2 regions of the Corynebacterium sp. KPL2895 genome follow, and region 2 is predicted to be linked to the other one. Evidence: predicted binding sites of a transcription regulator. Region 2 holds the regulator's gene; the other holds the start of a gene.
The links. Region 2 encodes LexA, which represses DNA repair genes until DNA is damaged. Its sites were predicted from a motif close to CGAACANNTGTTCG; they were not measured.
Positions count from the first base shown of each region.

Region 1: the regulator LexA is predicted to act here: its motif matches at 8,891-8,904, upstream of ABRP95_RS01545 (HNH endonuclease signature motif containing protein).

Region 1 is NZ_JBEHFY010000002.1:109,387-124,577, forward strand. It holds gene hutG (formimidoylglutamase) at 1-614, opposite strand, end outside; gene ABRP95_RS01515 (IclR family transcriptional regulator) at 677-1,420, shown strand; gene hutH (histidine ammonia-lyase) at 1,495-3,045, shown strand; gene ABRP95_RS01525 (SGNH/GDSL hydrolase family protein) at 3,026-3,835, opposite strand; gene hutU (urocanate hydratase) at 4,017-5,693, shown strand; gene hutI (imidazolonepropionase) at 5,694-6,863, shown strand; gene ABRP95_RS01540 (DEAD/DEAH box helicase) at 6,910-8,781, shown strand; gene ABRP95_RS01545 (HNH endonuclease signature motif containing protein) at 8,929-10,167, shown strand; gene ABRP95_RS01550 (DUF2269 domain-containing protein) at 10,176-10,619, opposite strand; gene ABRP95_RS01555 (HNH endonuclease family protein) at 10,676-11,242, opposite strand; gene putP (sodium/proline symporter PutP) at 11,277-12,848, opposite strand; gene ABRP95_RS01565 (DEAD/DEAH box helicase) at 13,029-15,191, shown strand, end outside.
Region 2 is NZ_JBEHFY010000005.1:74,850-90,040, reverse strand. It holds gene ahpD (alkylhydroperoxidase, AhpD family) at 1-442, opposite strand, end outside; gene ABRP95_RS03520 (peroxiredoxin) at 542-1,135, opposite strand; gene ABRP95_RS03515 (LysR substrate-binding domain-containing protein) at 1,298-2,245, shown strand; gene ABRP95_RS03510 (hypothetical protein) at 2,311-3,243, opposite strand; gene hrpA (ATP-dependent RNA helicase HrpA) at 3,365-7,267, shown strand; gene nrdR (transcriptional regulator NrdR) at 7,559-8,017, opposite strand; gene ABRP95_RS03495 (hypothetical protein) at 8,223-8,627, opposite strand; gene lexA (transcriptional repressor LexA) at 8,881-9,591, shown strand; gene sugR (transcriptional regulator SugR) at 10,079-10,861, shown strand; gene ptsP (phosphoenolpyruvate--protein phosphotransferase) at 10,931-12,619, opposite strand; gene ABRP95_RS03475 (1-phosphofructokinase family hexose kinase) at 12,829-13,791, shown strand; gene ABRP95_RS03470 (PTS fructose transporter subunit IIABC) at 13,810-15,191, shown strand, end outside.

The DNA.
Region 1 (15,191 bases), on a different contig from region 2:
TCATCCAGGGTGTAGTTGACGCCGAGCTTTTCGGCATCGTTGAAGAGCACCGCGGTGTTATTGGGGCGGGAGATGCCGAAGACGGTGTAGTCAAAGTCATCGGTGAGCTGGGAAATCTGGGTAAAGGGCGTGCCCGAGGTGGCGTGGTCTGCGTGGCGAAGATCGAAGTGGGCGTCCAAGTTGATGATGGGGGTCGCACCGCGCGCGCGGAACAGGCCGCGGTGGGAGCCGAAGGCGGTTTCGTGCCCGCCGCCCAAGATGATGGGCAGGGTAGTGCTGCGGACGAGTTCTTCGACCTTGTCAGATAGCGCCTCATGGGCGCCGTCGAGATCGTCGGCTTGGGTGGTGATGGTTCCGGCATCGGCAAGCGCATGGCCGTGGTGGACCGCCAGGGAGCCAAGGGCTGTGCGCAGGGCGGCGGGGCCGGCGGCGGCACCTTGGCGGCCGCCGTTGCGCAGCACGCCCTCATCAGAGGCAAAGCCCAGCAGGGTCACGGGCGCGGATTCGGCCTGGTTGATAACGCTATGCCAGCGCGCGTGCTCGGGGCCGGGGCCATCGGAGCGGCCGGACCACTCGGGGGCGGGAGTAAAAAGTGGGGCTGATTCGGTATTCATAGTGCCGATACTAGAAGCGTGCGGTGAATTTGTCTGGCAGTAGCGGAATATAATTGGGCGCTGTGAGTGCTAACCGAGTCCCCGCCGCGCGCCATGCCCTGGACATCCTCAAGCTGCTATCGACTATCGATGTCCCGATTTCCGCCGCCCGCATCCAAGGCGAGCTCGGCCTGCCGCGCTCGACCACGTACCACCTGCTCGCGGAAATGGTCGATGCCGGGTTCGTTGCCCACCTGCCGGAGCACAAGACCTACGGCCTGGGGCTGGCCGCGTACTCGATGGCCTCTGCGTATGTAACCCAGCAGCCGCTGGTGCGCATGGCTACGCGCGACCTAGAAGAATGCGCGCGGCTGGTAGGCGGATCCGGTCATCTTTCGCGCATGGCGGGCTCGGAGATTTTATACCTGCAGGAAGTCCGCGCGCCGGGCGCTGCCTCGTTGGTTACGGAGGTGGGAGTGCGCCTGCAGGCGCATAAGACGGCCTCGGGCAGGGTGATGCTGGCACACCTGCCGGAATGGGAGGTCAAGGCCGCCTTCGATACCGCAGGCGGGGAAAATTTTGGTCTCCTTAAAAAGCAGCTGGACCGGGCCCTTGCGCGCGGATGGGACCAAGAGATAGAAGAAATCTCGCGGGGACAGGCCTCGGTGGCGGTGCCCATCCTGGACCACCTGGAGCGGCCCGCGGCGGCCATTGCGGTGACCTACCCCGTGTCCACGCCGGGCGATGGGGTGGACGCACTCATCGCGGCGCTGGGCCAGGCCGCGGAGAAAGTCGCGGGGAAAATGTATCGCCAGCGCGAAAAGTGAGGTAGCATGCGGGCTAGCGCGTTAGGCTGTGGCGTGAGCTATATTTTGCTGCCCTAAAGACAATAGGAGTCATCATGCCTAATGCATACCCATCCACCGTTACCGTCGGCGTCGGAGCGCTGACCATTGAGGAAGTCGTGGCCGTTGCCCGTTACGGCGCCACGGTAGAAATCTCCGCCGAGGCCCTGGACGAGGTCGCCTCCACGCGTGACCGGGTCGAAGAACTGGCCCAAGACCCCACGCCGGTCTATGGCATCTCCACCGGTTTCGGCGCGCTTGCCCGCCGCCACATTCCAGAAAAAATGCGCGCGCAGCTGCAGCTATCCCTGGTGCGCTCCCACGCGGCCGGCACCGGCCCTGAGGTGGAAGAAGAAGTCATTCGCGCGCTTATGCTGCTGCGCCTATCCACCCTGTGCACCGGACGTACCGGCGTGCGCCCCGTGGTGGTAGAGACCTACGCGAAGGCGCTCAATGCTGGCATCGTGCCGGTGGTGCGCGAATACGGTTCCCTGGGCTGCTCCGGCGACTTGGCCCCGCTGGCCCACTGCGCCCTAGCGCTCTTGGGTGAGGGCGAGGTGCGCGTGGGCGGCGAGCTCAAGGACGCCGGCGAGGCCCTTGCCGCCGCAGGCATCGAGCCGCTGGAGCTGCGGGAGAAGGAGGGCCTTGCCCTTATCAATGGCACCGATGGCATGCTGGGCCAGCTCTGCCTGGCCATTACTGACCTGCGCGCGGCCGCCAAGACCGCCGATATCGCCACCGCCATGACGGTAGAAGGACTGCTGGGCACCCTCGTGGTCTTTGCCGATGACCTGCAGCAGCTGCGCCCGCACCCAGGCCAAGCCGATTCTGCCGCCAATATCCGCCAGGTGGCAGACGGCTCCGAAATCCTCGCGGCAGCGCTGGAGGAGTTCAAGAAGAACCAGGTCCAGGACGCTTACTCCGTGCGTTGCGCGCCGCAGGTAGCCGGCGGTTTCCGCGATACCTTGGCGCATACCGCGCAGGTAGCTGAGCGCGAGCTCGCCGCCGCCGTGGATAACCCAGTGGTGGCCAAGGACGGCCGCGTGGTCTCTAACGGCAACTTCCACGGCGCGCCGGTGGCCTATGCGCTTGATTTCCTCTCCATCGTCACCGCGGACCTGGCGTCCATTTCTGAGCGCCGCACCGACCGCTTCCTGGATCCGGCCCGCAACCGCGGCTTGAACGCCTTTCTTGCCGATGACCCCGGTGTCGACTCCGGCCACATGATCGCCCAATACGCCCAGGCTGGCATCGTCAGCGAATTAAAGCGCCTGGCCACCCCGGCCTCGGCCGATTCCATTCCTTCCTCTGCCATGCAGGAAGACCACGTGTCCATGGGCTGGTCCGCCGCCCGCAAGCTGCGCAAGGCAGTCGATGGCCTCCAGCGCGTGCTGGCAGTGGAGATCCTCACCGCGGCGCGCGCCATTGACATGCGCGAGGGCACGCCCGCTGGCGGCACCGGCGCGGTCATCGCCGCCCTGCGCGAGACCGTTCCAGGCCCCGGCACCGACCGCTACCTCTCGCCGGAAATCGAGGAGACCGTACGCCTGGTGAAGTCTGGCGCGCTGATCGATGCCGTCGAGGCCGCTACGAGCGAGCTGCGCTAACTGCCTCGGCCATCGCCACCTGGCCCGCGTGGGTGGGGTGCATGGGGAAGGAATCGGTATCCTGCCCCGTAAAGTCCACCCACGGCTCATCCGAGCAGGCGGAGTGTTGCGGGGCATCGTCAGGCAGCACGTAGGTGCCGCCGTTGCGTTCGGCGGCCTCGCGTACCGCTTTGTTGATGCGCTGGATGGTATCTGCCAACCACTCCCGGTCTGTGGCCGGGATTTTTTCTATGAAGGGGCAAGTCTCGCCGGGATTGATGAGGGGGATATAGCCGGTGGCAATGACCTTCGCATCAGGCGAGCGGTGGGCGATTTCCCCGTAGACCTTGTCCAGGCGTTGGGGCAGATCGTGTAGCTCCAGTTCTATCTGCGCCCCCGATTCGTCTTGGCATATATCGTCCGTTGCGCATTGGGTCAGGCGCACAAAGCTGGCATCGTTGCCGCCGATGCTCAAGGAGACAAGGGACGTATCCGGGGCAAGCGCGTCCACCTGGGCGGGGTGCTCGCCCGCGGAGGATAAAACATCCAGCGTGCTCGCGCCCTGGCAGGCGACGTTGCGGAAAGAGCTCGTGGTGATCTCCTGAGCGGCGAGTTCTGGATAGGAATCTTGTGCGCGTGCGCAGGAATCGGGCGGATCGAGCGGGAGCGTCGTCGAGCCCATCGCCGCGTAGGAATCCCCGAGGGCCACATAGTTTTCTGGGTCTTCTGTGGCTTCTTGGACTTCTTGTGGCTGCGAGGAGCATCCTGCCAGCAGGCAGGCGGCGGCAAGGGCGGGCAATACGTGGCGCATGACTGCCATCGTAGCCGCAGAGTCTGAAATGCCAGACAGTTGGTGACTGTGCAAGCTCTAAATACGTTGTGCATCACACTAAATTGATATCTGTGACGCTCGCCAAGCCCCCGGGAGACAGCCCCGGGAAACCGGCCTGGGGGTAGGGCACGGCGTCGATAAGCACGAGCGAAAGGAAGCCATGTCTGAACCACGCGAAGTCCGCGCACCCCGCGGCACCGAACTCAACGCAAAATCCTGGCAAACCGAAGCGCCACTGCGCATGCTGATGAATAACCTCGACCCAGAGGTGGCAGAGCGCCCCGAGGACCTCGTGGTCTACGGCGGCACCGGCCGCGCAGCCCGCAGCTGGGAGGCCTTCGATGCCATTGTGGAATCGCTGAAGGACCTAGAAAGCGATGAAACGCTCCTCGTCCAATCCGGCAAGCCGGTGGGCATCTGGAAGACCAATGAATGGGCACCGCGCGTGCTCATCGCCAACTCCAACCTCGTGGGCGACTGGGCTAACTGGGAACACTTCCGCAAGCTCGAGGACGAGGGCCTGATGATGTACGGCCAGATGACGGCCGGTTCCTGGATCTACATCGCCACCCAGGGCATCCTGCAGGGCACCTACGAGACCTTCGCGGCCGTGGCCAAGAAGCGCTTCGAGGACAGCCTGGCAGGCACCCTGACCCTGACCGGTGGATGTGGCGGCATGGGCGGTGCCCAACCGCTCGCCGTGACGCTCAACGGGGGAGCAGTGCTCATCGTGGACGTGGATGAGCACCGCCTGCGCCGCCGACAGCACAAGCGCTACCTCGATGAAGTGGTCACCGACTTGGACGAGGCCCTGCGCTTGGTCCTCGATGCCAAGGAAAACAAGAAGGCCCTCTCCGTCGGCCTCGTGGGCAACGCCGCCGAGGTCTTCCCAGAGGTGCTGCGCCGCCAGCGCGCCGGGGGGTTCAAGGTAGACATCGTCACCGACCAGACCTCCGCGCACGACCCACTGTCCTACCTGCCCACCGAAATCACCGTGGATGACTGGCAGTCCGAGGCCAAGGCTGATCCCACGACCTTTACCAAAAAGGCTCGCGAATCCATGGCCGCACAGGTCCAGGCGATGGTGGAATTCCAGGACGAGGGTGCCGAGGTCTTTGACTACGGCAACTCCATCCGCGATGAGGCCCGCCACGCCGGCTACCAGCGCGCATTCGAGTTCCCAGGCTTCGTTCCCGCCTATATCCGCCCGCTGTTCTGCGAGGGAATGGGCCCATTCCGTTGGGCAGCTCTGTCCGGCGACCCAGAAGACATCAAGGTTACCGACCAAGCCCTGAAGGAACTATTCCCGGAGAACGAGCACCTGCATAACTGGCTGGACGCCGCCGAAGAATACGTCGAGTTCGAGGGCCTGCCCGCCCGCATCTGCTGGCTCGGCTACAACGAGCGCCACAAGGCCGGCCTGCTCTTCAATGACCTAGTGCGCGAGGGCAAGATTAAGGCCCCCATCGTCATCGGCCGCGACCACCTCGATTCCGGCTCGGTTGCCTCCCCGTACCGCGAGACCGAAGCCATGCTCGATGGCACCGACGCCGTCGCTGACTGGCCGCTGCTCAACGCCATGACCGCTGTATCCTCCGGCGCTACCTGGGTCTCCCTCCACCACGGCGGCGGAGTGGGCATGGGTCGCTCCATCCACGCCGGCCAGGTCACGGTTGCCGATGGCACCGATCTCGCCGCCGCCAAGCTGCGCGCCGTACTGACCAATGACCCAGGGATGGGTGTTATCCGCCACGTCGATGCCGGGTACTCTCGCGCAGAGGAAGTAGCCAAAGAACGCGGCGTTCGCGTTCCCATGGAATTTAAGGCAAGGGATTAAATGAGCACACTTTTTACCGGAATTTCTGAACTCCGCACGGTCAGCGAGCACGGCACGCTTAACGATGCCGCCCTTATCGCCGACCACGGCACCATCGCCTGGATTGGCCCTGCATCTCAGGCGCCCGCCGCCGATGACCAGGTGGACTTGGGCGGGCGCGCCGTCCTTCCTGGTTGGGTGGATTCGCACACCCACATGGTCTTCGACGGTGACCGCTCCGCCGAGTTCGAGGCCCGCATGTCCGGCGGTTCCTACGAGGCAGGTGGCATCGCGGTGACCATGGACACCACCCGGGAGGCGGGGGCGGACCGCTTGGATAAGCTCGTCGCCGAGCGCGTGGCCGCCGGCCGCCGCGGTGGCACCACCACCTTCGAGACCAAGACCGGCTATGGCCTCAACACGGAATCTGAAGTGGAAGCCGCCCGCGTAGCATCCCAGCACGTCGATGACGTCACGTTCCTGGGCGCCCACCTCGTGCCGCCGGGAGCGGATGCGGAAGACTACCTCGATGAGGTCGTCGGCCCGATGCTGGACGGCGTTGCCGAATACGTCCAGTGGATCGACGTCTTCTGCGAGCGCGGCGCGTTCAATGAAGAGCAGTCGCGCCGGGTTTTAGAAGCCGGTAAAAAGTTGGGCCTTGGCCTGCGCGTGCACGGCAACCAGCTTGGCGAGGGCCCGGGTGTCAGCCTCGCGGTCGATCTCGGCGCCGCCTCGGTTGATCACGTGAACTACCTGAGCGATAGTGACATCGAAAAGCTCGCAGCATCTGAGACCGTGGCCACCATGCTCCCAGCCTGCGATCTTTCCACGCGCGAGCCCCTGGCGCCTGGCCGTGCGCTTCTCGATGCCGGCGCCACCCTCGCCATCGCCTCCAACCTCAACCCAGGTACCTCCTATACTTCGTCGATGAACTACTGCGTGACCACGGCCGTCCTGCAGCAGCACCTATCCGTCGACGAGGCCATCCATGCCGCCACTACCGGCGGTGCCACGGCGCTGCGCCGCCATAATGTGGGCAACGGCCTTGATCCGAAGGGCCGCCCCGCGAAGGGAACCCTGGTGGAGGGCGCTGCCGCTGACCTGCACGTGCTCGATGCTCCTAGCGCGGTGCACTTGGCCTACCGGCCGGGTATGCCGCTGAGCTATCGCACGTTTGTGGCGGGGGTATAGCGAGGAATGGAGTTTGCCGCCGGTATCGCGTAGGGTTGGACGAGCAATGAGCATTACCGATAACGCCACCGGCGGCGTAAACGAGCCGGAAGATTTTAATAAGTCGGAATCTCAGGACAACTCGCAAGGTGTCAACCAGGACACCAGGGCTGCGAATACTTCTGAGGGCACCGGCGCTGAGTCCAAAGATTCGGCCAACGACAACTCCCAGGGGTTCGAGCACCTCGGCTTGCCAGATAAAATTCTGCAAGCCGTTGCGAAAGTAGGCTTCACCACGCCGTCCCCCATCCAAGCAGAAACCATCCCGATCCTGATGGAAGGCCGCGACGTCGTGGGCCTTGCACAGACCGGTACCGGCAAAACCGCAGCCTTCGCGCTGCCGGTCTTGTCCCAGCTTGACCCGCAGGCGCGCCACCCGCAGGCGCTCGTCCTTGCGCCTACCCGCGAGCTGGCCCTGCAGGTTGCAGACGCCTTCCAATCCTTCGCGGAAACCCTGAAGGGAATCGAGGTTCTTCCCATCTACGGTGGTCAGGCCTACGGCATCCAGCTGTCTGGCCTGCGTCGCGGCGCCCAGGTCATCGTGGGTACCCCGGGTCGCGTCATCGACCACCTGGAAAAGGGTTCGCTTGACCTGTCCCAGCTGCAGTTCCTCGTCCTCGATGAGGCCGATGAAATGCTGAACATGGGCTTCCAGGAAGACGTCGAGCGCATCCTGGAAAGTACCCCGGACCGCAAGCAGGTGGCGCTTTTCTCCGCCACCATGCCTAATGCCATCCGCCGCCTGTCCAAGCAGTACCTGCACAACCCGGCGGAAGTAACCGTTAAGTCGGAGCGCCGCACCAACGACAACATTAAGCAGCGTTTCCTGCTGATTCCGCACCGCGCAAAGATGGATGCCTTCACCCGCATCCTCGAAGTCATTACCTATGACGCCATCATCGTCTTCTGCCGTACCAAGCACGAGACCGAAGAGGTGGCCGAGGCCCTGCGCGATCGCGGCTACAGCGCTGCTGCCATTAACGGCGACATCGCCCAGGCGCAGCGCGAGCGCACCGTCGATCAGCTCAAGGATGGCCGCCTAGACATCCTCGTCGCTACCGACGTCGCCGCGCGTGGCCTTGACGTCGAGCGCATCACCCACGTGGTGAACTTCGATATCCCGAACGATACCGAGTCCTACGTGCACCGCATCGGCCGTACTGGCCGTGCCGGCCGCTCTGGCGAGGCAATCTTGTTCGTCACCCCGCGCGAGCGCCGCATGCTGCGCTCCATCGAACGCGTGACCAATGCTCGCCTCGAAGAGATGGACCTGCCGTCCGTCGATGAGGTCAATGAGAAGCGCAAGGAAAAGTTTGCGCAGGCCATTACCCAGTCCATGGACAACAAGCAGGCCGATTTCTTCCGCAACTTGGTACGCAAGTACTCGGAAGACAACGACGTTGCCATGGACGACATCGCGGCTGCGTTGGCCGTCATGCATCAGGGTGGCAAGAACTTCCTATTGGAAGACAAGCCTTTGCCCAAGCCAAAGAAGGACCGCCGCGATCGCGATGACCGCAAGCGCGACCGTGACTTCAAGGGTGGCGGCAAGAACCGCGGCGGCTCCAAGCGGCCGGATGGTGACTTTGAGACGTACCGGTTGGACGTCGGCAAGCGCCAGAATGTCCGCCCTGGTGCCATCGTCGGTGCTATCGCCAACGAAGGTGGCCTGTCTGCCAAGGACTTCGGGCGCATCACCATTGCGGTGGGGCACACGCTCGTGGATCTGCCGAAGAACATGGACCCGGCTGTGCTGGACCGCCTGAAGGATACCCGGATTTCTGGCCAGCTCATCAAGATTCAGAAGGATACCGGCCGCCCGCCTCGCCGTGATGGCGGCGGCGGTGGCCGCAAGCACGGTGGTCGCTTCCGCGACTAATTAAACCTCCAAAGGGCCTCTTTTTAGAGGCCCTTTTTTCATGCCCTGTGACCTGCGCTTTTACTATAAACGGGGGTAGTGTGTCAGGGTGGTTTTGTATGGTGTATGGCGAAAGCATGTTCTAGTAAATCTCTCGAAAGAAAGTCCATGAATGCGCCATATTATGCCAATACCAATCCAGAAAATTCTACCTCCCGTGCAGCTACGGAGATTAGGAAGGCCGAATACCAGTTTTGGGAAAGGCTTCATCCTGGCCCGGATGACGATATCGAAATTATTAGCCAATCCCTGTCTAACTTAACTGGGGCGCGTCAGTCCCGAATTAGGAATATTATTTTCGCCTTCGAGCGATTAAAAGAGCTGCCGCGGCTGCGCGCTCGGCAAGAACAGCATTTCCATTTAGATTTAGACCGACTCATTACGATTGACCAAACCCTAGCCAAACTCGGCGCCATTGATGCGGAGAAGAAATTCACTATCGATGACGCCCTGACCAACTACTTGACCCCAACCCGTCCCAATCAAAAGCTGCCCTCGCACCGCAATCTCCGCCGAAAGCTGCGCGAGCTCATCGTGCGCCTCGATCCCTCTATTGCCGCGCGGGATCCGCGCCGCAAGCAAGCCTATAGCGTTGAACCTACAGGCGGGGAGTGGGCCGCGGTTTGCCTGGACGTCGGGTTAGAAACCGCGGAGATAATCGACCGCAATATTCGGGATATCGCTACGGACAAGGACCTCACGATGGCTGAGGCCGCAGTGGAGCTGCTGACTGGAAAGGCGCAGGCGAAGGCCAAGGTCGTGTTGAATATGTATCGCTGCGACCTGCCGGATGCGCCCGCGTTTGTACAGCACTTGGGCTGGGTATCCCCGGAGACCGCGGATGACCTACAGGCTCGCGCGACAACGACAAGGGATATGGAGAAAGCCGGTCAGGCGGAGAGCCCCAACTATGTGACGCCGCCAGATATCCGGGCGTTTGTAGAGGGCTTGGATGGCACGTGCCGGTGGCCAGGCTGCACGCGGCCGGCCGTGGTTTCGCAGATGGACCATCGGCACGACTTTGCGGATGGCGGTCCGACCTCGGCGGCAAACCTTACGTGCTTATGCCAACACCATCACAATATAAAGACCGATGGCAGGGCCTTTTATATCAAGGACCCGATAAGCGGGGACATCGTCTGGCTCTTTGATGACTCTACGTGGGTCTATGACTCCGCGAGTGGGCCGCTGGCCCCCAAGAACCGCAGGTGGGCGCAGACGGTTGCACAGGCGACGCAGAAACGGAGGGAGAATGCGCATGCAGATGCGCAGCAACTAAAAGAAGAACTTCGGGAAGAGTCCACCCATGAAAAAGGGGACAGCGATGACACTGTCCCCGAAGAGTAAATGGCTTCCTAGATGTACATCAAGATAAGACAGATGATCCACAGGAGGTTGAAGACGCCGCCGAAAGCGGACAAGGACTTCTTAATGGAGCCCAGGTTGGCTGTATCGCCGGACTCTAGGGCTGCCTGCGCCGTGCGCTGCTTAGGAAGGATGAGGAAGAAGAGCAGGCACCACGCGATGATGGCCACGAGGATGGCGATGTGGAAGTTGACCTGGCTCTTGAAGGTTTCGATATCAGACAGGAAGACAGCAAGGCCAAGGACCGGCACGAGCGCGGAAATGTAGCCGTAAGTATTGGTGATGTTGTGCAGGTTACGGGCGGCACCGAGGGCTGTCTTATCGCCCTGTGCTGCGCCCTGCAGCTGCGTCTGGTAGATGGACGTGGAAATGCACACGGGGCCAAGCAGAACAATGGCCGCCGCCACGTGCAGGAAAATGAAAAAAGTAGTCATGGAGGATGCCCTTCAGTTAAGAAAAGTTGCCTTGTTCACCCTAATCAATTTCCCTGCTAGAAATCGAACCGACATTGCCTTCTCATTGCACGCACGTCTGCGCGGGGCAACGGTAACTCGTAGTTCCGGGCGATTTCTGCGAGGCGCCGCGAGTAATCGCAGCGGTTGGCGGGCGGGAGCCACTCAGAGGGGAGGGAATCGGACTTTTCCTGATTGAGCTCCCGGCTGGTCGCCACCAGATTGAGGGGATCGTTAGCAAAGCGGATCTTGGTGTCTTGGTCCCATTCTGCAGCCCCCAGGTCAAAGGCGGCGGAAAGCGGGAAGATGTGGTCGACCTCGATGGGGGAGGTCGCTGAAATCATCTCACCCGCGTAGGGGTCATAAATCGTGCCGGATTGTGGCCGGCAGTCAGCGAAGTCCTCGCTGGCTTGGTTCTCCATGATGGCCTCACGCGTGGTGCATGCGCCGTTGGGCTGCCAGCCGCCGAACTCGTCGCGGTCGTAGCCCGGCAATTCCGCGCGAGCCGGCACTGTGGAGACATCAAAACGCGGAAAAGGCCACGCATACCATGCGATAACGAGAGCGGTTATGCATGATAGCGCGGCCAGATAATAGGACTTCATGCCCTATTGGACTCCGCGAGGTGCGGGAAGGTTCCTACTTGTTATCGGAAACCTTTTCTGCTGCTTCCTCGAAGTCCAGGGAGTCGTCCTTCTCAACGAGCTTGGCAAGCTTCTCGGCTTCCTCGAACTCGTCCAAGACCTCCTGGTCTGGCTGCTTGGTAGCCAAGGTGACCAGAACGGTAACGAGGAGTGCGGAGAAGAAGCCCGGAACCATCTCGTAGAGGGAATCGCCAAGCGGGGACATGCCCCAGCCGATGGCGACGACTGCACCGGTAACCATACCGGCGATTGCACCGGTTGCGTTGAGGCGCTTCCAGTACAGAGCCAGGATGACGAGCGGACCGAATGCGGAACCGAAACCAGCCCATGCGAAGCCGACCAGGCCAAGGATGGAATCGGACGGGTTGATGGCCAAGATTGCGGCGATGACCGCGATGGCCACGACGGCGGTACGGGACAGGTTAATCAGGATGCGCTCGTCAGGCTTGCGCTTTGCGATGATGAGGTAGAGGTCCTCAATCAGGGAAGAGGAAACCACGAGCATCTGGGAGGACATGGTGGACATGATCGCTGCCAAGACTGCGGTCAAGATGAAACCAGCAGGCAATGGGTGCATCATGGCCTGAGCCATATCCAAGAAGATGGTCTCGAAGTTCTCTTGGTCAGTAATGGTTTCACCGAACTGGGTGAAGTACACGGTACCGGTAAGCGCAACGAAGATAGCGCCGATGACGGAAAGACCCATCCAGGTGATGCCGTAGAAACGGCCCTGCTTGGCGTCGGAAGGCTTACGCAGTGCCATGAAGCGCACGATGATGTGCGGCTGACCAAAGTAGCCAAGGCCCCAAGCGGCGTTACCAACGATAACACCAGCAGAAACGCCAGCGAAGAGAGAGAAGTAGTTATCGTTTGGCTCGAGTGCGCCATCGGTGGCGTAGCTGTTTTCGGTAGCGAAGGAGAAGATCGCGCTGGCATCGTCAAGAGCGAAAAGCGCCATGATTGGCACGATCAGCAGGGCGACGAACATCAGCATGCCCTGCATAGCGTCGGTGTAGGACACTGCCAAGAAGCCACCGATGAAGGTGTAGAAAATGGTCACTGCGGCGATGATCAACATACCGGTGATGTAGTCGCCACCGAAGGTGGACTCGAAGTAACGACCACCGGAGACCATGCCGGAAGAGACGTAGAAGGTAAAGAAGAAGATAATGATAACTGCGGAGATAATACGCAGCATGCGCGACTTATCGCGCAGACGGTTCTCGAAGAAGGAGGGGACCGTAATGGAATCGCCCGCAACCTCCGAGTAAGCGCGCAGACGCGGCGCAATCCACTTCCAGTTTGCCCATGCACCGATAAGGAGGCCGATAGGCATCCACAGCTCGGAAAAACCGGAAAGGAAGAGCGCGCCAGGCAGGCCCATGAGCAGCCAGCCGGACATATCAGATGCGCCGGCGGAGAGAGCAGCTACGAATGGGTGCAGGCCACGGCCGCCCAAAACATAATCGTCGTATTCGTCGGTTTGTTTGTAGCTCCAGTAGCCAATGGCTGCCATTACGAGGAGGTACACAATCATCGCAATGACGTACCAAGTTGATTCTTGCACGTTTCACTCCTTGTAGTGATTTATCGGACATTGTTACGTTAACGGTGACTTAAGGTTCACCCAAGCTAAAATTCAGCTGTGGCATAGATCTCCGGTGATGTTTTTCACCGTCTAACTGCGTAAAGACGTGAATATAACGAGCTTGTAACAAAACTATACAGGGCTGCTATGCTGGCCGTTATGGCTTCTTACCTTGTGCATGGCCTTTGGCTGCCGGTTTCGGGGCTTGGTCTATGGATTGAGCAGGTAGAAGGACACAAGATTGTTATGCCTTCGGCCGTGCCAGAAGGGACGTTTCCGCAGGCAATTGATGCCATCCTGGCTAAGAAATCCTTCCGGAACCGGGCGCGCGTATCACTACGGACTCCAAAGGGCAAAGACGTCTCGCTCATGGTGCCCATGGCCATGTTTGCCCCAGAAGAAGCAGTAGAAGCCCTAGCCCAGCTGGAATACCTAGACCATCATCCACCGGCATCGATTGCCCCGGATCTGCACTGGCTCATTCACGCATATAGTGGCCTGAGCAAGTTTGTCCGCGCGGGCAGGGTGACGTTCCGGTTGGCGTACCAGGCCAACGAGTGGTTTCCCATGTGGCAGCTGGCCTCAGGTTTGGGTGAGCGCGGTTGGCTAGCAGAAATGATGGCCGCGGCCCCCGGGATTCTCCATATAAATAATAGAGCCCTTTCAGATGACCTCGCGGATGAACTGACGCATTGGATTGCCAACCGGGAATTGCAGCCACTGCTTAATGAGCCCCGGCCCATGCCTTGGCACGACTTCGCCCGCGCATTGCTGACGACGGCCCCTATCCGCCGCGGCCGCGCGCAACTGCTGCGTGGGCTCAATGAATGGAAAAATTCCATTTACCAGGTGGAACTCCAACTCGTCTACATCGTGGAGGAACCGGAGGAACAGGATCCAGAAGATGCAGCGTGGCCGATTCGGGTGCGGGTACGCTCTGGAACGGATTCGCCGCGGCCGGTATCGGCGGACGAGCTGGATAGGGCGAGCATCGAGAAGCTGCGCGAAAACCACCGCAAGGCCGTGCATGCGGCACCGAGCCTGGGCCAGAGTACGCAATTTCCTCAGCCCGGCGACGGCGATTGGGATGTCTACCTGGACACGGAACAGCTCACACAGTTTATTGCGCACGAGGTGCCCGAGCTGAAAAAGCGGGGCATTACCGTCATGCTGCCCAAATCGTGGGCGCAGATGGATACCAAGGCCAAGCTGGAAACCCGTGAGGCCCGGGACCCGGCCGAGGCCGCCACGAAGAAGCACATCGGCATGAATCAGCTCGTGGACTATAACTGGCGCATGTCCGTGGGCGATGTGGAGCTTACTGAGTCCGAGATGGATGAGCTGGTCAATTCCAAGTCCGGCCTCATTCAGCTGCGCGGCAAGTGGGTGATGGCCGATACCCAGGTTGTGTCCAAGGTCTCCTCTTATATGGAGGAGCTGGCGGATAAGTCCCGCGAGCGCGCCAAGAAGGAGCTCGAGCAGCTGGCGGCCTCGGCGGAGATGGCCAAAAAACTCAATGAGCCGGGATGGCAGCAGCTCATGGCGGAGGTCGAGCGTCGCCGCGCGGAGTTCAATGAGAAGAGTGAGCACCAGGTCACGGTGGCGGAGCTGCGGGAGCTGGCGCTTGAGTCGATGGCCCAAGAGCCCATCGAATTTACCGGCAGCACATGGCATACCGCGTTGCTCGGCGGCATGGATACGGTTGCGCCTAAGCGCGTGGACATTCCGGAGACCGTGCATGCTGAGCTGCGCGAGTATCAGCGTACTGGCGTGGACTGGCTGTATTGGATGTCGCGCAATAACATCGGTGCCGTGCTTGCCGATGACATGGGGCTCGGCAAAACACTCCAACTACTGTCCCTTTTGGCGGTGGAGAAGGAGCGCGGTGAACAAACCGGACCCACCTTAGTAGTCGCACCGACTTCCGTGGTGGGTAACTGGGCTCGCGAGGCGCGTCGCTTCGTGCCGGATTTCGAGGTCATGGTGCAACACGGCGCGGGGCGTCCGAGCGGGGAGAAGTTCCTCGAGGCCGCAGGAAAAGCAGATCTCGTCATTACTACCTATGGCACCGTGAGCCGGGACTTTAACCTCTTGGGCGAGGTGTCTTGGCAACGCGTGGTCCTCGATGAGGCGCAGGCCATTAAGAATTCGGCCACGCGTTCCTCCAAGGCGGTGCGATCGCTGCCCTCTGAGCACCGCGTGGCTCTGACTGGTACGCCGGTGGAAAACCGGTTGTCAGAGATGCGCTCCATCTTGGACTTTTGCAACCCTGGAATCTTGGGCACGGCGTCCTTCTTCCGCAATCACTTCGCAAAGGCCATC
Region 2 (15,191 bases):
TGGTCGCACCAGTATCGTTGAGCTTCTGGGTGTGTGCACCCAAGCAGTGCTCGCAGCCGTTGATGGCGGAAACGGCGATATTCCACAGCTCGAAGTTAGCGTCCTCCACGCCAGGCTTGGAGATGAAGTTCATTCGCAGGCCGAACTTAACCTGTGCATAGTCATCGCCCAACCAACCCTTGGCGCGGTAGGCAACGTTATTCATCGCCATGACGGTGGCAGCGCCGTAAGCGGCGTTGATAGCTTCCTCAGAGAGGTGCTCTTGTGCCTCTTCCGCGATTTCAGAAATCACGGTGTCATTGCGGGTAGCTGCCGCCGAAGCCAACAGGGTGCCCCACAGCTGCTCTTCATTCAGCTCGGTCGTGCGGGTCAGCGCGCCGAGGTTGAGCTTCTGGTCCTTGGCGTACTCAGGCAGTGCTGACTTCAAGTTCTCGATAGACACAGTTTTTCTCCTTCTAAATTTTTTCTCAGTAACTTAAATTGCAAGGCAAGTGCGTGCCCCGCCAGAACGGCGGGGGAAGCACCTACTGATAACTAAGGCTTAAAGCTGGGACTGAACAACGTCCATCTTGTCGATGTTCTTGGTTGGGTCGTTCTTCTCCCAGTTGCAGGCGCAGACCTCTTCGGACTGCAGGGCGTCGAGAACGCGCAGAACCTCGTCAACGTTACGGCCCACAGCGTCCGGGGTAACGGAGACGAACTGGATAACACCATCTGGGTCGATGATGAAGGTTGCGCGGTCAGCAACGCCGTCAGCGTTTTCTACGCCCAGGGCGCGGATCAGGTCGTGGCGCACGTCAGAGAACATCGGGAACGGAACGTCCTTCAGGTCCGGGTGGGTTGCGCGCCAATTGAAGTGAGCGAACTCGTTATCGGTGGATCCGCCCAGCACCTGGGTGTCGCGGTCCTGGAATTCTTCATCCAGCTTGCCAAAGGCAGCGATCTCGGTCGGGCAAACGAAGGTGAAGTCCTTGGGGTAGAAGAAGACGACCTTCCACTTGCCCTCGTACTTGTCCAAGGAAACCTGCTCGAAGTAGTCCTCTGGCTGGCTAGCGTTAACGTCGTGCAGGTCGCCGCCGGTCAGGGCGGTGAGGTCGAATTCTGGGAACTTTTCGCCAACGGTCATGATAGGCATGTTCTTCAACTCCTTCTTAAAAGGGTAATCTTTTTCAAGTTTCTGACGGTCCCGTACCGAGGACCACGGGCCGGACCCTCTCCGGCCCAACACCAAAGACAATACCATTAATTCCGGTCACGTCAATAGCTAATCCTATAGATAAATGTTAGAGTGATAGGCATGCATAATAAAGAGTATCGACCAACACTTGCCCAGCTGCGCACGTTTGTCACCGTGGCGGAAAACAAGCACTTCGGCACCGCTGCCGCCAAGCTGGAGATCTCTCAGCCCTCCCTCTCCCAGGGCCTCGTGGCACTCGAGCAGGGGCTCGGCGTGCAGCTCATCGAGCGCTCTACCCGCAAGGTCATCGTAACCTCGGCCGGTGAAACCCTATTGCCTTATGCCAAATCCACACTTGAGGCCGCCGATACCTTTCTCGCGCACGCCCGCGGCGCCCACGGCACGCTGTCCGGCCCGCTTACCATTGGCGTTATCCCGACCATCGCCCCGTATATCCTCCCGGATTTGTTGGCGAAGATTACGGAGACCTACCCGGAGCTTGAGCCGCGCTTTGTGGAGGAGCAAACCCAGCACCTCATCGCGCGCCTGCGCAACGGCAACCTCGATTTAGCCGTCCTTGCGCTGCCTTCAGAGGCCACGGGCATGGTCGACAGCCCGCTGTACACCGAGGACTTCGCCATCGTCAGCCCGCCCGATCACCCCATCGCCGGGCGTACGGACGTCCAGGTGGCGGAGCTGCGGGACTTGGATTTGCTGCTGCTTGACGATGGCCACTGTCTCCGCGACCAAATCGTCGATCTCTGCCGGCACGCCCACGTCAACCCGGCGGAAGCAACCAATTCCGTCACGCGTGCCTCATCGCTTACCACCATTATGCAGCTGGTCATGGGCGGGCTCGGCTGCACCCTTATCCCCAAGTCCGCATTGGCCACCGAATGCCACGGCAAGAACCTCGGCATCGCCTACTTCGATCCCGATGTCACCGCTGAGCGCGAAATCGGCCTCGTCTTCCGCTCCTCTGCCGCACGCAGTGAAGAGTTCCGCGAATTCGGCACCCTGATTACCGCCGCTTATGAAAATGCCCTCGCACGCTCGCTGGAGGGATAAAACCGCCACACACGATTAAGGCCACCGAAGCAATGCCTCGGTGGCCTTAAATAATGCTAAAGCGCTTACGCAGTTTGGCCGGTCGCGCGGCCTGCACACTGGCGGAACAAGTAAGCCGTAGCCAGTAAGGTAACCGGTACGGCCACAATCAAGCCAACCAGCAACAGGATGCCGCCGGCAATCATAATCAGCGCGTTGAGCACCGTCAGCAGCAGGAGCTGGCCGTAGTTTCCTTTACCGGCCTTAAAACCGTTCTTAATGGCTTGGCCAACCCCGTCACCGTCGGCTGCAAACCATTGCATCAGCATATAAAGCGGCTGGATGAATAGGCCGATGAGAGCCACTACAGCCATGACTCCGAAAAAGCTCGCCATGGCTTCCAACGCCTCGTCCTCGGTGGCGTCGGCGCCCGCGTCTGGGCCGAGGAAGATCGAGCCACCAACGAAGATGAACATTACTACCGAGGAAATAATACCGATGATGATCATGATCACCAGTGGCTGCCACCACCGCACGTCCTTGCCCACATAGCTCCACCCAGTACGCGGGTCATCGATCTGGAAAAGCGCCAGTCGCATCGCCAACAAGCTGACGACGACCATGATCACGTAGGACACGATTTGCACAATGGATCCCGCACCGGAGGCATCCGCGCCCTCTGCGGGAGCAACGGCCAGGCTCACTCCGGAGACTGCTATGACAATGACGCCAACGAGCAAGGCACCGAGTATCCACAGTTTCCAGTTCTTAAACACCGTGCGAAAGGCCCACGAAATCGAATCAATGGCCGAGGGCTTTCCGGTAAATCCGCCGGAATTTACGGTATTGTCCTGTGCTTGGTAGCCCGCATATCCTTGATTGCCGGAGCTTTCGTAGCTGCCGCTCTCGTGGCTGCCGCCATAGGACGGCAGGCTTCCGTAGCTCGGCTGATCCTCCGGGTGATCAGTCGGTTCATAGCGGGGAAAATCGTCATTTCCACCGGAGTTTTTGTCGTTCATCAGCGGTGCCTTCCTTCTATATTCGGGTTGGGTGCAACGAGAAAAATATCTTTTAGACAAGTATTTTCACAATAGCAACTTTTTCCACTCCACGTAACCGGGGTAAGCTCATTAATTAGCCATGACACAGCATGAAACCACGACGTCGCCGGCCCCTAGCCGCGATGAACTTTTTGCAGCATTAGACAACGTCACCATCGCCGAGGCCCGCAGCTTCCGCCGCCGCCTATCGAAGGCACGCGCCCCCAAGGCCCTGCGCGAAATTGGCCAGGATATCCAGGCCGCCGCAGATCGCCTCGCGCTTGTCGATGCCGCCGTTCCCCCACTCACCTACCCCGATTCCCTGCCGGTCAGCGGCCGCAAGGACGATATTGCCGCCGCGATTGAAGAAAACCAGGTAGTCATCATTGCCGGTGAAACCGGTTCTGGTAAGACCACGCAGATCCCCAAGATCTGCCTCGACATCGGCCGAGGCCGCCGCGGACTCATCGGCCACACCCAGCCGCGCCGCATCGCCGCGCGGACCGTCGCCGAGCGCATCGCCTCCGAGCTCGACCAAGACATTGGGGAGTCGGTGGGCTACGCCATCCGCTTCGATGACCAGGTCTCTGATACCACCGCCGTAAAACTCATGACGGACGGCATCCTGCTAGCGGAAATGCAGCGCGATCGCTTCCTTAATAAGTACGACACCATCATTATCGATGAGGCACACGAGCGCTCTTTGAATATCGACTTCCTCTTGGGGTATCTCAAGCGGTTGCTTCCCAAGCGGCCCGATCTCAAAGTGATCATCACCTCCGCGACGATCGATCCGGAAAGTTTTGCCGAGCACTTCGCCCAACCCGATGGCACCCCCGCGCCCATCATTGAAGTCTCCGGGCGCACATACCCGGTAGAAATCCGCTACCGTCCCCTCGAATTCGAGGCCGGTGGAAAGCTGGTGGATCAAGACCCGCTCGATGGCTTAACCGAGGCCATCGAGGAGCTCATGGCAGAAGGCGACGGCGATATCCTCTGCTTTTTCCCAGGCGAGCGCGATATCCGCGATGCCATGGAAGCAATCGAGGCCAAAAAATGGAAGAACGTCGAGGTCGCGCCCCTCTTCGGGCGCCTATCCAACCAGGAACAACACCGCGTATTTAGCAATCACCGCGGGCGGCGCATCGTTTTGGCTACCAATATCGCCGAAACCTCGCTGACCGTACCCGGAATCCGCTATGTCGTGGATACCGGCACCGCGCGTATCTCGCGCTATTCCACGCGGACCAAGGTACAACGCCTGCCCATCGAGCCCATTTCGCAGGCCTCTGCCAATCAGCGCTCGGGTAGGTGCGGCCGCGTCGCCGATGGCATCGCTATCCGCCTCTACAGCGAGCAAGACTTTCAAAGCCGACCAGAGTTTACTGATCCGGAAATCCTGCGCACCAACCTGGCCAGCGTCATTTTGCAGATGGTCTCGCTCAAGCTCGGCGATATCGAGAAATTCCCCTTCCTCCAGCCACCCGAGTTCAAGGCCATTCGCGATGGCCTCAACCTCCTCCACGAGCTCGGTGCCCTCCAAGACAAGCACGAGAAACCGGCGCTGACCGAAACCGGCCGCAATTTGGCCCGCATCCCACTCGATCCCCGCATGGCACGCATGCTTATCGAGGCCCATACCAACGGCTGCCTCCACGATGTCATCGTCATCGTTGCCGCCATGACCATCCAAGACGTGCGCGAACGCCCGCTGGAGTACCAAGCGCAAGCTGATCAAGCGCACGCGCGCTTTAAGGACAAGACCTCTGACTTTTTGTCCATGCTGAAGTTGTGGGATTACATCAAACAGACCCGCAATGAGCAATCAGGCAATAAATTCCGCAAGCGCATGAAGCAGGAGTTTCTCCACTACATGCGCATCCGCGAGTGGTTCGACTTGGTCCGCCAGCTCAAAGACGTCTCCAAGCAATTGGGTTGGGACTACCAAGGGGGCACCGAGCGCCGCGCCGACGATATTCATATTGCGCTGCTATCCGGGCTGCTTTCCAATATTGGTGCCCGCGACGGCAATTCCAAGGAATTCCACGGCGCCCGCAATACTCGCTTCCTTGTCTTTCCAGGTTCCGCCTTGGCCAAAAAGCCGCCGGAGTTCCTCATGGCAGCAGAGCTCGTCGAAACCTCTCGGCTTTGGGCCCGCGATGTTGCCGCCATCGATCCGGCGTGGGTGGAAAAGCTTGGCGCCGATCTGCTTAAACACAACTATTCCGATCCCACGTGGTCCCGCAAGCGCGCGGCCGCCATCGCACACCAGAAGTCCACGCTCTACGGCGTGCCCATCGTCGCGGATCGCACCGTGCCCTATCACCGCGTGGATCCCGTCGCGGCGCGCGATATGTTCATCCGCAATGCGCTTATCGCCGGCGAGTGGAACGCGCACCACGACTTCCTCAAGGCAAACGCGCAGGCCCTTGATGAAGCGGCCGAATACGAGGAAAAGGCCCGCCGCCGCGGCCTTATCGTGGATGAGGATACCCTCTTCGATTTCTATGACCAGCGCATTCCCGCCAAGGTCACCACGGGCCGCCATTTCGATTCCTGGTGGAAGAAAAAGCGCCGCCAGGAACCCGATCTGCTGAATTTCGACCCAGCCACGCTTGTCGATGACTCCCACGACGTAACCGAAGTCTCCTTCCCAGATCACTGGCGCAAGGGATCCATCGATTACGAGCTGACCTATAGGTTCGAACCCGGCGACCCGCTCGATGGCGTCACCGTGATGGTGCCTGTGCCCATGCTTGCCGGGCTTGATACCGAAGGCTTCGATTGGCTCGTTCCCGGCCTGCGATTCGAGCTCGTCAACGAACTTATTCGTTCCCTTCCCAAGGCCCTGCGGCGCACGGTCGTGCCAGCCCCGGAATTTGCCGAACGCGCCATGGACCGGCTCATTCCCTTCGAAGGCCCCCTTACCCAGCAGCTTGCCGATGTCCTACGCGAGCTCGGTGGCCACGGCATCAACGCCTCCGACTTCCAACCGGACAAGTTGCCGGATCATTTGCGGATGAACTACGCGGCCATCGACAAGCGTGGCACCATCATCGACTCCGATAGGGACCTTGCCGCCCTGCGCGAGCGCCAGGCCGGGCACATCAAATCGTCCGTCTCTCAAGTTAGCCGCACCGCCGAATCGACCGCAGTCAGCGAGTGGACCGACGATACCCTCGGCACCGTTGACGAGACCGTCACCACCACCGTTGACGGCCACGAAGTCACCGCCTACCCAGCGCTGGTGGCCACCAAAGACGGCGTGGAGCTTAAGGTTCACCCCACCAAGGCCGCTGCCGATGCCGCCATGGTCACCACCACCCTCACGCTCTTGATGCGCGAAATTTCTGTCTCGACCGCGCAAATGGTCAAGGGGCTGCCCTTGCAACAGCGCGTCGCCGTGGACTCTTATCCGCATGGCGGTGCCGACGGGCTGGTCAATGACGCACGCGTCGCGGCAATCCGTGACCTCATGCTCGAAGCCGGCGGCCCCGTGCGCTCCCCAGAGGCGTTTACCGAGCTCAAGGATTCCGTAAAACCACAGGTCCCCGGCCGCGTGCGGCAATCAATTGTTTCGATAGCCCCCGGCCTGGCTGAGTATTCCAATCTCCGCGCCGAGCTTTCTCACTGGGACGGTCCCGCCATCGACGATATGGAAAAGCAACTCGCTTTCCTTCTCCCGCCGAATGCCATCACCGTGCACGGAGCCGCGCACCTGCGACACCTTCCCCGCTACATCCAGGCAATGCGGATCCGCTTGGAAGACCTGTCGCTCGACCCAGATCGCGATGCCGACCGTCAGGCCGAGGTAGATAACGCCATGGCCTACCTGGCAAACCGGCTGCGCAACCTCCCCGCGGGTCGTGAAAAGACGCGCGAGGTCAAGGACCTCCACTGGATGATCGAGGAATTGCGGGTCTCGCTATTCGCCCAGCGCCTCGGAACGGCGCACGCGGTATCCCTGCGGAGGATCCAGAAGGCAGTGGATAAACTGCGCTGACCTCCCAGCACCTCGAGTCCCCGTCACCCGCTGAGAACTCCGCTCCCGCCATCGCTGGTCGGTCGGCTGGCTAACCAAAACCGCCAGCCGACTATCGCCGCAGCCCAAACACAACTGCCGCCCATGCGCCGCTGCCGACGAACCACAAGGAAATCCGTTCTCTTGGCCGCCGGCGCCATGAGAATTAGCCGACCACAGCGAAATAATGATGCAAAAAGCCAGCTAAAACTGCTCTAAACCTGCACTCGCATGGCCGTATAACTGCTAAGAAACCGCCATAAGCCCCGCATTTTAAAGGTCCCCGCGATCGCGTCGCCGCATCAGTCGAATCTCCGATTCAAAATCGTCCGCGCTCTCGAAAGATTTATATACCGAGGCAAAGCGCAGATATGCGACCTCGTCTAGGTCGCGCAGCGGCTCAAGGATCGCAAGCCCAATTTCGTTGGCGTTAACCTGCGATGACCCATGGCCCCGCACTGTTTCCTCAACTTCTTGTGCCAACTTCTTAAGGGCATCATCGCTAACATCTCGGCCCTGGCAAGCGCGCCTGACACCCCGAATGAGTTTGTCCCTGCTAAATGGTTCTGCAAGGCCGTTTCTCTTAACGACCAGCAGTACGGCCTTTTCCACAGTGGTAAAACGCCCTTTACACGAAGCACACTCGCGGCGGCGCCGTATCGATGCGCCTGCATCAACCACGCGAGAGTCAATAACGCGGGATTGTTCGTTATGGCAAAACGGGCAGTACACGCTAGTCCTTTCGCTATTTTAGCTTCTCGGCTTAGTTTACCCCGAGGCCAAACCAGGATTCAGACGCCAATACACCAGACTCCTGTTACCGGCATGCCTGCCTCGTTAAGTGAGCAGGTCTCGTCTAATCAGAGGAAGGCAAGCTGATGGCAAAAAAGACGCCAAGCCTAAAGCCCTCCCAACGCTCGCTTAAGTACTAGATGCATTACTGAACGAGCGCTGCTTCTACTTGCTGTACCGAAGCGCCAGGTTCAGTCGGTGCCTCAGCGCTCGTGCCCATCAATCCGCCGACGACCGTGCCAAAAAATACCGCAGCGCCGAACACAGCACCAAGGAGATAATTCTTGCGTGAACTCTGGGCATCGTCTTCTTCGATCGTCTTGTTCGCCACATTAGGCAACGAATACTCTTCAGTCCACATATTCGAATCCCCTTTAGAATTCGTTCGATATTCAGAATCTAGTGTCCTAATTTTTCCTCTTTCAGAGCGGGGATGCTGAGCACCCCACCTACGATCATCAATATCCCAGATAGCGGCTGAAGGTACGATCTGTGGACGTACCGAGTGCTGTTTAACCATGTTATTGCGAGAGTTAAGTAGTTGAGACATTTCTTTCCTTTCGACGACCGCCGTAAGTCTAAAGCGGCCCCTTGACACGACAGAAGCATAATGTCGCTCCTGTGTTCGAGATTGATTCTATGTTCGATTTATAGCATTCCTTCGAAAACCTGTCCAGTTTTGTGTGCAAATCTCGAACGCCTGTACTTTTCGTGCTACAAATGGGTTATGGCACGCAACTGCCACCCAGTCCCCTTTTCAAGCCACGACCGCAGAACCTCAGACCCCTAGCTAGGAGCCGCACATGGGCCGCAAAAAAGCAAGCAACGCAAAGAACGATTACGCTTCTCTTTCCGAAAGGCAACGCCGCATCCTGAACGTCATCAGCGATGCGGTGATGTTACGCGGCTACCCACCCAGCATCCGCGAAATTGGCGATGCCGCAGGCCTGCAATCCACCTCGTCCGTGGCCTATCAGCTCAAGCAGCTGGAAGAAAAGGGCTTCTTGCGCCGCGATCCTAATAAGCCACGCGCGGTCGATGTGCGTCACCTCAATACTGACGACGGCGAAAAGAAACCAGGTCGTAAATCTAAAGAGGCCACCGATACCTCTGCCCGCAGCCCTGAAGAGTCCGCTGCCGTAGCTTATATTCCAGTCGTGGGACGCATTGCCGCCGGTGCACCGATCACCGCAGAGGAAAATATTGATACGTATTTCCCCATGCCGGACGAGGTCGTCGGCGGCGGCGAGCTTTATATGTTGCAGGTTGTGGGTGATTCCATGCAGGATGCCGGCATCCTTAACGGCGACTGGGTCATCATCCGGTCGCAGTCAGTGGCTGAGGAAGGCGAGTTTGTCGCCGCGCTTCTCGATGACTCCGAGGCCACCGTCAAGGAATTCCACCGCGACTCCTCCGGCGTGTGGCTCCTTCCCCACAATGATGCCTACCCACCCATCAACGGCGACGATGCAGAGATTATGGGCAAGGTAGTATCCGTCTTCCGCAAGCTCTAAGTCGCGCCAGGCAGATGTGAACTCGCTGTACGCCGGTTCTTCACCAGCGGCCATAACCGCTACCTGTATTCTGCGCCCGCTTCCTTGAAACGCATTCTTTCGACCCACTCGCACAGCCCTGTCTCCCCGACTTGGAGAGCAGGGCGTACCAGTTTTACCGAAGTTTAAGACCGTTCATCCATACAATCACGCCCCACAAAACCAACTTGAACTCGGGCTCCCTATTGATAAAGCACCCCCGAAATAACGGATCCGTAAGTTAACCGCTAATTGGTCTGACTTTCATCAAGGTGAAATATTGCTTACTGACCAGCAAGTTTTGTTCAAAAACGGACAGCCGCACAAACCTGCATTTTTGTTTTCGTCCGATTACCGCTGAATTTTGACACAATGGAGGAAGAAATCCCACATCATATAGCTTTCACCGCGCACCTGCATACGCAAATGGAGTAACCGCCCGGCCGAAGGCAAGGAGCAAGGAGGGTCCGTGTACGCAGAGGAGCGACGCCGCCAAATCGCGTCCCAAACTGCTGTCGAGGGTCGCGTTAATGTCACCGATTTATCAGAGCGTTTCGATGTGACTGCCGAAACCATCCGCCGCGACCTAGCTGTGCTGGATAGAGAGGGCGTTGTCCACCGCGTGCACGGCGGCGCCGTTGCTTCGCAAGCCTTCCAAACCGCAGAGCTCACGCTCGATACCCGTCAGCGATCCGCATCGGGGGCCAAGGCCGCCATCGCGCATGCCGCGCTCGATTTCCTTCCCCCTGGCGGCGGCAGCATTTTTTTGGACGCCGGCACCACCATCAATACCTTTGCCGAGCTCATCAGCCAGCAATACCCGCAAGCGCAGTTCAATATCGTCTCCAATAGCCTGCCCATTGCGCTGTCCCTCGCCAATAGTGGCGTCCCCGATGTCCAGCTCCTCGGCGGAACCGTACGCGCAATCACTCAGGCCGTCGTCGGCGATACCGCCTTGCGCACCATGGCGCTCATGCGTGCCGATGTCGCCTTTATCGGCACCAATGCCCTGACCCTCGATCACGGCTTGTCTACGGCCGATTCCCAAGAAGCAGCCATCAAATCCGCCTTCGTCACGAATGCCCACAAGGTCGTGGTCATGTGCGATTCCAGCAAATTGGGCAACGACTACCTGGTGAGCTTCGCTTCCATTGCCGATATCGATGTCGTCATCACTGATTCCGGCACGCCGGAATCCTTCGTCGATGCTCTCCGCGAGCGCGAGATAGACGTTGTGTTAGCCAGCGAATAGATCCAGGCCGCACACGACTTCGCCCTCCCTGCCTCGGCGCCGAGGTGGGGAGGGCGAAGCTTTATGCCGCTAGTTGAATTTTTCTATCTGCTCCATCGCCGCGGCACGGGCGGCGGAGGGGCCTTCGGAATTGAGGGCGGCATCGGCAAGCTGCTGGCACTGGTCGAAGGTCAACTCGGCTAATTGGGCACCGACGCCGGCGACTGCGGTGGACGCAGCCGACAAGGAGTTGACGCCAAGGCCGGTCAATACGCAGGCCAGTAGCGGATCGGCCGCGGCCTCACCGCAGACGCCAACTGGGACGTTGTATTCGTGTCCAGCGATGCAGGTGTGCTGGATCAGACGAAGCACGGCCGGCTGCCACGGATCGGTGAGGTAAGCAAGCTGTGGCGACAAGCGGTCAGCGGCCATCGTGTACTGGGTGAGATCGTTGGTGCCGATGGATACGAAGTCCAAGTGCGGCATGATCTTATCCGCCATCAGCGCAGCCGCGGGAACTTCAATCATTGCGCCCGCGGTCAGGCCGCGCTCCCGGCACAGCTCCGCAAACCACTGGGCCTCCTTCGAGGTCGCCACCATCGGTGCCATGACCCAGGTCTCGGCAGCTTCGCCGCGGGACTCCGCAGCCTGTGCGATGGCATCCAACTGGCGAGTCAAGAGGGACTCATTATCGCGGGCAATGCGCAGGCCGCGCACGCCCAATGCCGGGTTCTCCTCAGAGGACAGCGTGGCATAAGAAATCGGTTTATCGGAACCAGCATCTAAGGTGCGCACCACGACCTTGGAATCGGGGTAGGCGTTGAAGACCTTTCTGTAAATCTTTGCTTGCTCGTCAACGGAAGGCTCCTCGCTAGCGGATAGGAACGACAGCTCCGTGCGGTAGAGGCCAATCCCCTCTGCCTGCGAGTCGGAGGCGATGCGGGCGGCGTTGCCATCGGCCACGTTGGCCAAAAGCTGCACGCGGTGGCCGTCCTTGGTTTGCGCTGGTCCAGTCCATTCGGCAACGCGGGCGGCGCGCTCGCGATATTCTTCGACCGCCTTGGTGGATTCTGCCTCGTCCGCGCCCAGCGTCACGGTTCCAAGCGCACCGTCGACGAAGACGAGCGTGCCGCTTTCAATCTCGCGCAGCTTGTTTCCCACGGCAACGATGCACGGAATATCGAGCTGGCGAGCGATGATCGCGGTGTGGCTGGTGGGCCCGCCCAGCTCGGTGACGAGTGCGCGGATATGCGCGGTATCCAGGGTGGCGGTATCGGCAGGCGCGAGGTCATCGGCAAAAAGTACCGCTTGGCCTTCCACCATGGGCAAACCGGGCTCCTGCTCGCCGCGCAGCTGGGCGATGACGCGGTCGCGCACGTCCTTCAGATCGGTGGTGCGCTCAGCCATAACGCCGCCGGCCGCCTCAAACATGGTGACGAACTTGTCCGTGGCTCCCACCGTGGCGAACTCGGCATTCTTGCCGGAGCGGATGTTCTTGCGCACGGCCTTGTGCCAGCCGCGGTCCTTGACCATGCCGGCGGTTGCGGTCAGCACTTCCGAGGCTTGGCCCTCCGCGGCTGCGGCGCGGTTTTCCAAGCGGCTGGCAACGATATCGACTGCCTCGAGGAAGCGATCGTATTCGGCTTCGCTGTTGGCCTCTTGGTCAATACTTCCTTCAGTAGGCAGGTCCGGGCGGGGGCGGACCCATACGGCTTCTGCATAGGCGACTCCAGCAACAACGCCGGTTCCTTTAACAGTGGACTGAAGCGTATTTTCCATGGCGATACTTCCTTCGAAGATAGCGGCTTATTTATTTCCAGATCATCACAAATCCAACAGAAATGCAATGTATGCCACACGGTTTCTATTGACTTTCCAACACAATCGGGCAAGAATAAACATTAATGGCGGGCTTAAGCGCGTGTTCCAACCGGACCGACTGCGTGTGGCCCCCAATATACGCACTCTGCGAAAGGGATAAGTTCTCGATGATCCTCACGCTCACCCCAAACCCAAGCATCGACGCCACCCTGGCGCTCAATCAGCCTTTAACCTCAGGCGATGTTCACCGCGCCGCCAGTGTTACCCAGGTTGCGGGCGGTAAAGGCGTCAACGTCGCCCACGCGGTTCACCTCGCCGGGAAAGAAACCCTAGCCCTCTTCCCCGCCCGCGCGGCCGATCCGTTCATCAACCTCATCCACGACGTCGACCTCCCCTACGCCCACGTGGACATGGATGGCGGTGTGCGCGTCAATACCACCATCACCGAGCCAGATGGCACGACCACCAAGGTCAATGGCCCTGGCCCGCTGCTTTCCGATGCCACCCAAAACCACCTCATCGCCACCCTTACCCGCCACGCCCAATCCGCCGATTGGGTAGCCCTTGCCGGATCGCTTCCCAAGGGTGTTGACGCCGGGTGGTATACCGACCTCATCAAGGAAATCCGCACTGCCGCCCCGCAGGCGCGCATCGCCGTCGATACCTCCGATGCCCCGATGAAGGCCATCGCCGAGCAGCTCGATTCCGCAGCCCCGGATCTCATCAAACCCAACGGCTTCGAACTGGGGCAGCTCACCGGTCAGGATGGCCTCGCCCTCGAGCGCGCCGCTGCGGCCGGAGACTATAGCCCGGTCGTGGAGGCTGCTAGAGATGTCGTGAAGCGCAGCATCAAGGAAGTGCTTGTCACCCTCGGCGGCGCCGGCGCCGTGCTGGTAAACGCAGACGGCGCATGGGCTGCCACCCCGCCTCCTGCCACGGTGAAATCCACGGTCGGCGCGGGTGATGCCGCGTTGGCCGGATACCTATTAGGGCGCACGCAGGGGAAAGGACCGGCAGATTCCCTTGCGCTCTCGGTGGCTTATGGCACCGCTGCGGCCGCAAAACCGGGCACCCAATTCCCCCACCCCGAAGAACTCGATACCGCCCACACCTCCATCTCCGCTCTATAGCTAAAGGAGCCTTCCATCATGGCATCCGATCTCATCACTACCGAACTGGTAGCGCTCGACGCCGACTTCGGCGATAGCGTCGATTCCGTAATCACCAACCTCGCCACCTTGGTGCACGATACCGGGCGCGCAACCGAGGTCGAAGGCCTCGCCCAGCCCGCCATCGACCGCGAAGCCAAGGCCGGCACCGGTGTGCCAGGCGGCGTGGCCATCCCCCACTGCCGTTCCGAGGCCGTCACCGAGCCGACGTTGGCTTTCGCCCGCCTGTCCCGCGGCGTGGATTTTTCCGGCCCCGACGGCGATGCCCAGTTAGTCTTTCTCATTGCCGCACCTGCTGGCGGCGGCAAGGCCCACCTGCAGATTCTTTCCAAGCTCGCCCGCGCTCTCGTGCGCAAGGACTTCCTAGAGGCCCTGCGCACCGCGACGACGAAGGAAGAAATCGTCAAGGAAATCCTCGCCGTCGTCAACGCGGAAAAAGCGAAGAAGAAAAAGCAGGACAACGCGGAGGCTGCTGCAGGTGGGGCAGCGGAAGCGGCATCGGAAAGCGCGGGAGACTCGGCACAAGCTACCCGCATCGTTGCCATCACGGCCTGCCCGACCGGCATCGCGCACACCTACATGGCTGCCGATGCCCTCACCCAGACCGCCGGCGAGCGCGACGACGTCGATCTCACCGTCGAAACCCAGGGCTCGTCCAATAATGAATCGGTCTCGCAGTCCACCATCGATGCTGCCGATGCCGTCATCTTTGCCACGGACGTCGGCGTGCGCGACCGCGAGCGCTTCGCGGGCAAACCCGTCATCGAATCCGGCGTCAAGCGCGCCATCAACGAGCCCGGCAAGATGCTCGATGAAGCCATTGCGGCGGCAAAGAACCCGAACGCCCGCAAGGTCTCTGGCACGGCCTCATCTTCCTCCGCCGAAGAAGAGGGCCAGTCGCTGGGTTGGGGCAAGCGCATCCAACAGGCGATTATGACCGGTGTGTCCTACATGGTGCCGTTCGTTGCCGCCGGCGGCCTGCTGCTCGCCCTCGGATTCCTCTTCGGTGGCGCCGATATGGCCAATGGCTGGCAGGCACTTTCCACCAATTACTCCCTGTCCAACCTGCCGGGCAATGACATCATCGTCGACGGCGAGACGATGTCGTTCGAGCATTCCGGCTACTCGCTTTATATAGGCGCAGTGCTCTTTGCCATCGGCCAGGCCGCAATGGGCTTTATTGTCGCCGCACTTTCTGGCTATATCGCCTACGCCCTGGCCGGGCGCCCGGGTATTGCGCCGGGCTTCGTCGGCGGTGCTATCGCTGTAACGCTCGACGCGGGCTTTATCGGGGGCTTGGTGACCGGTTTGTTGGCCGGCTTTATCGCCCTGTGGATTGGCAATTGGAAGGTCCCGCGCTG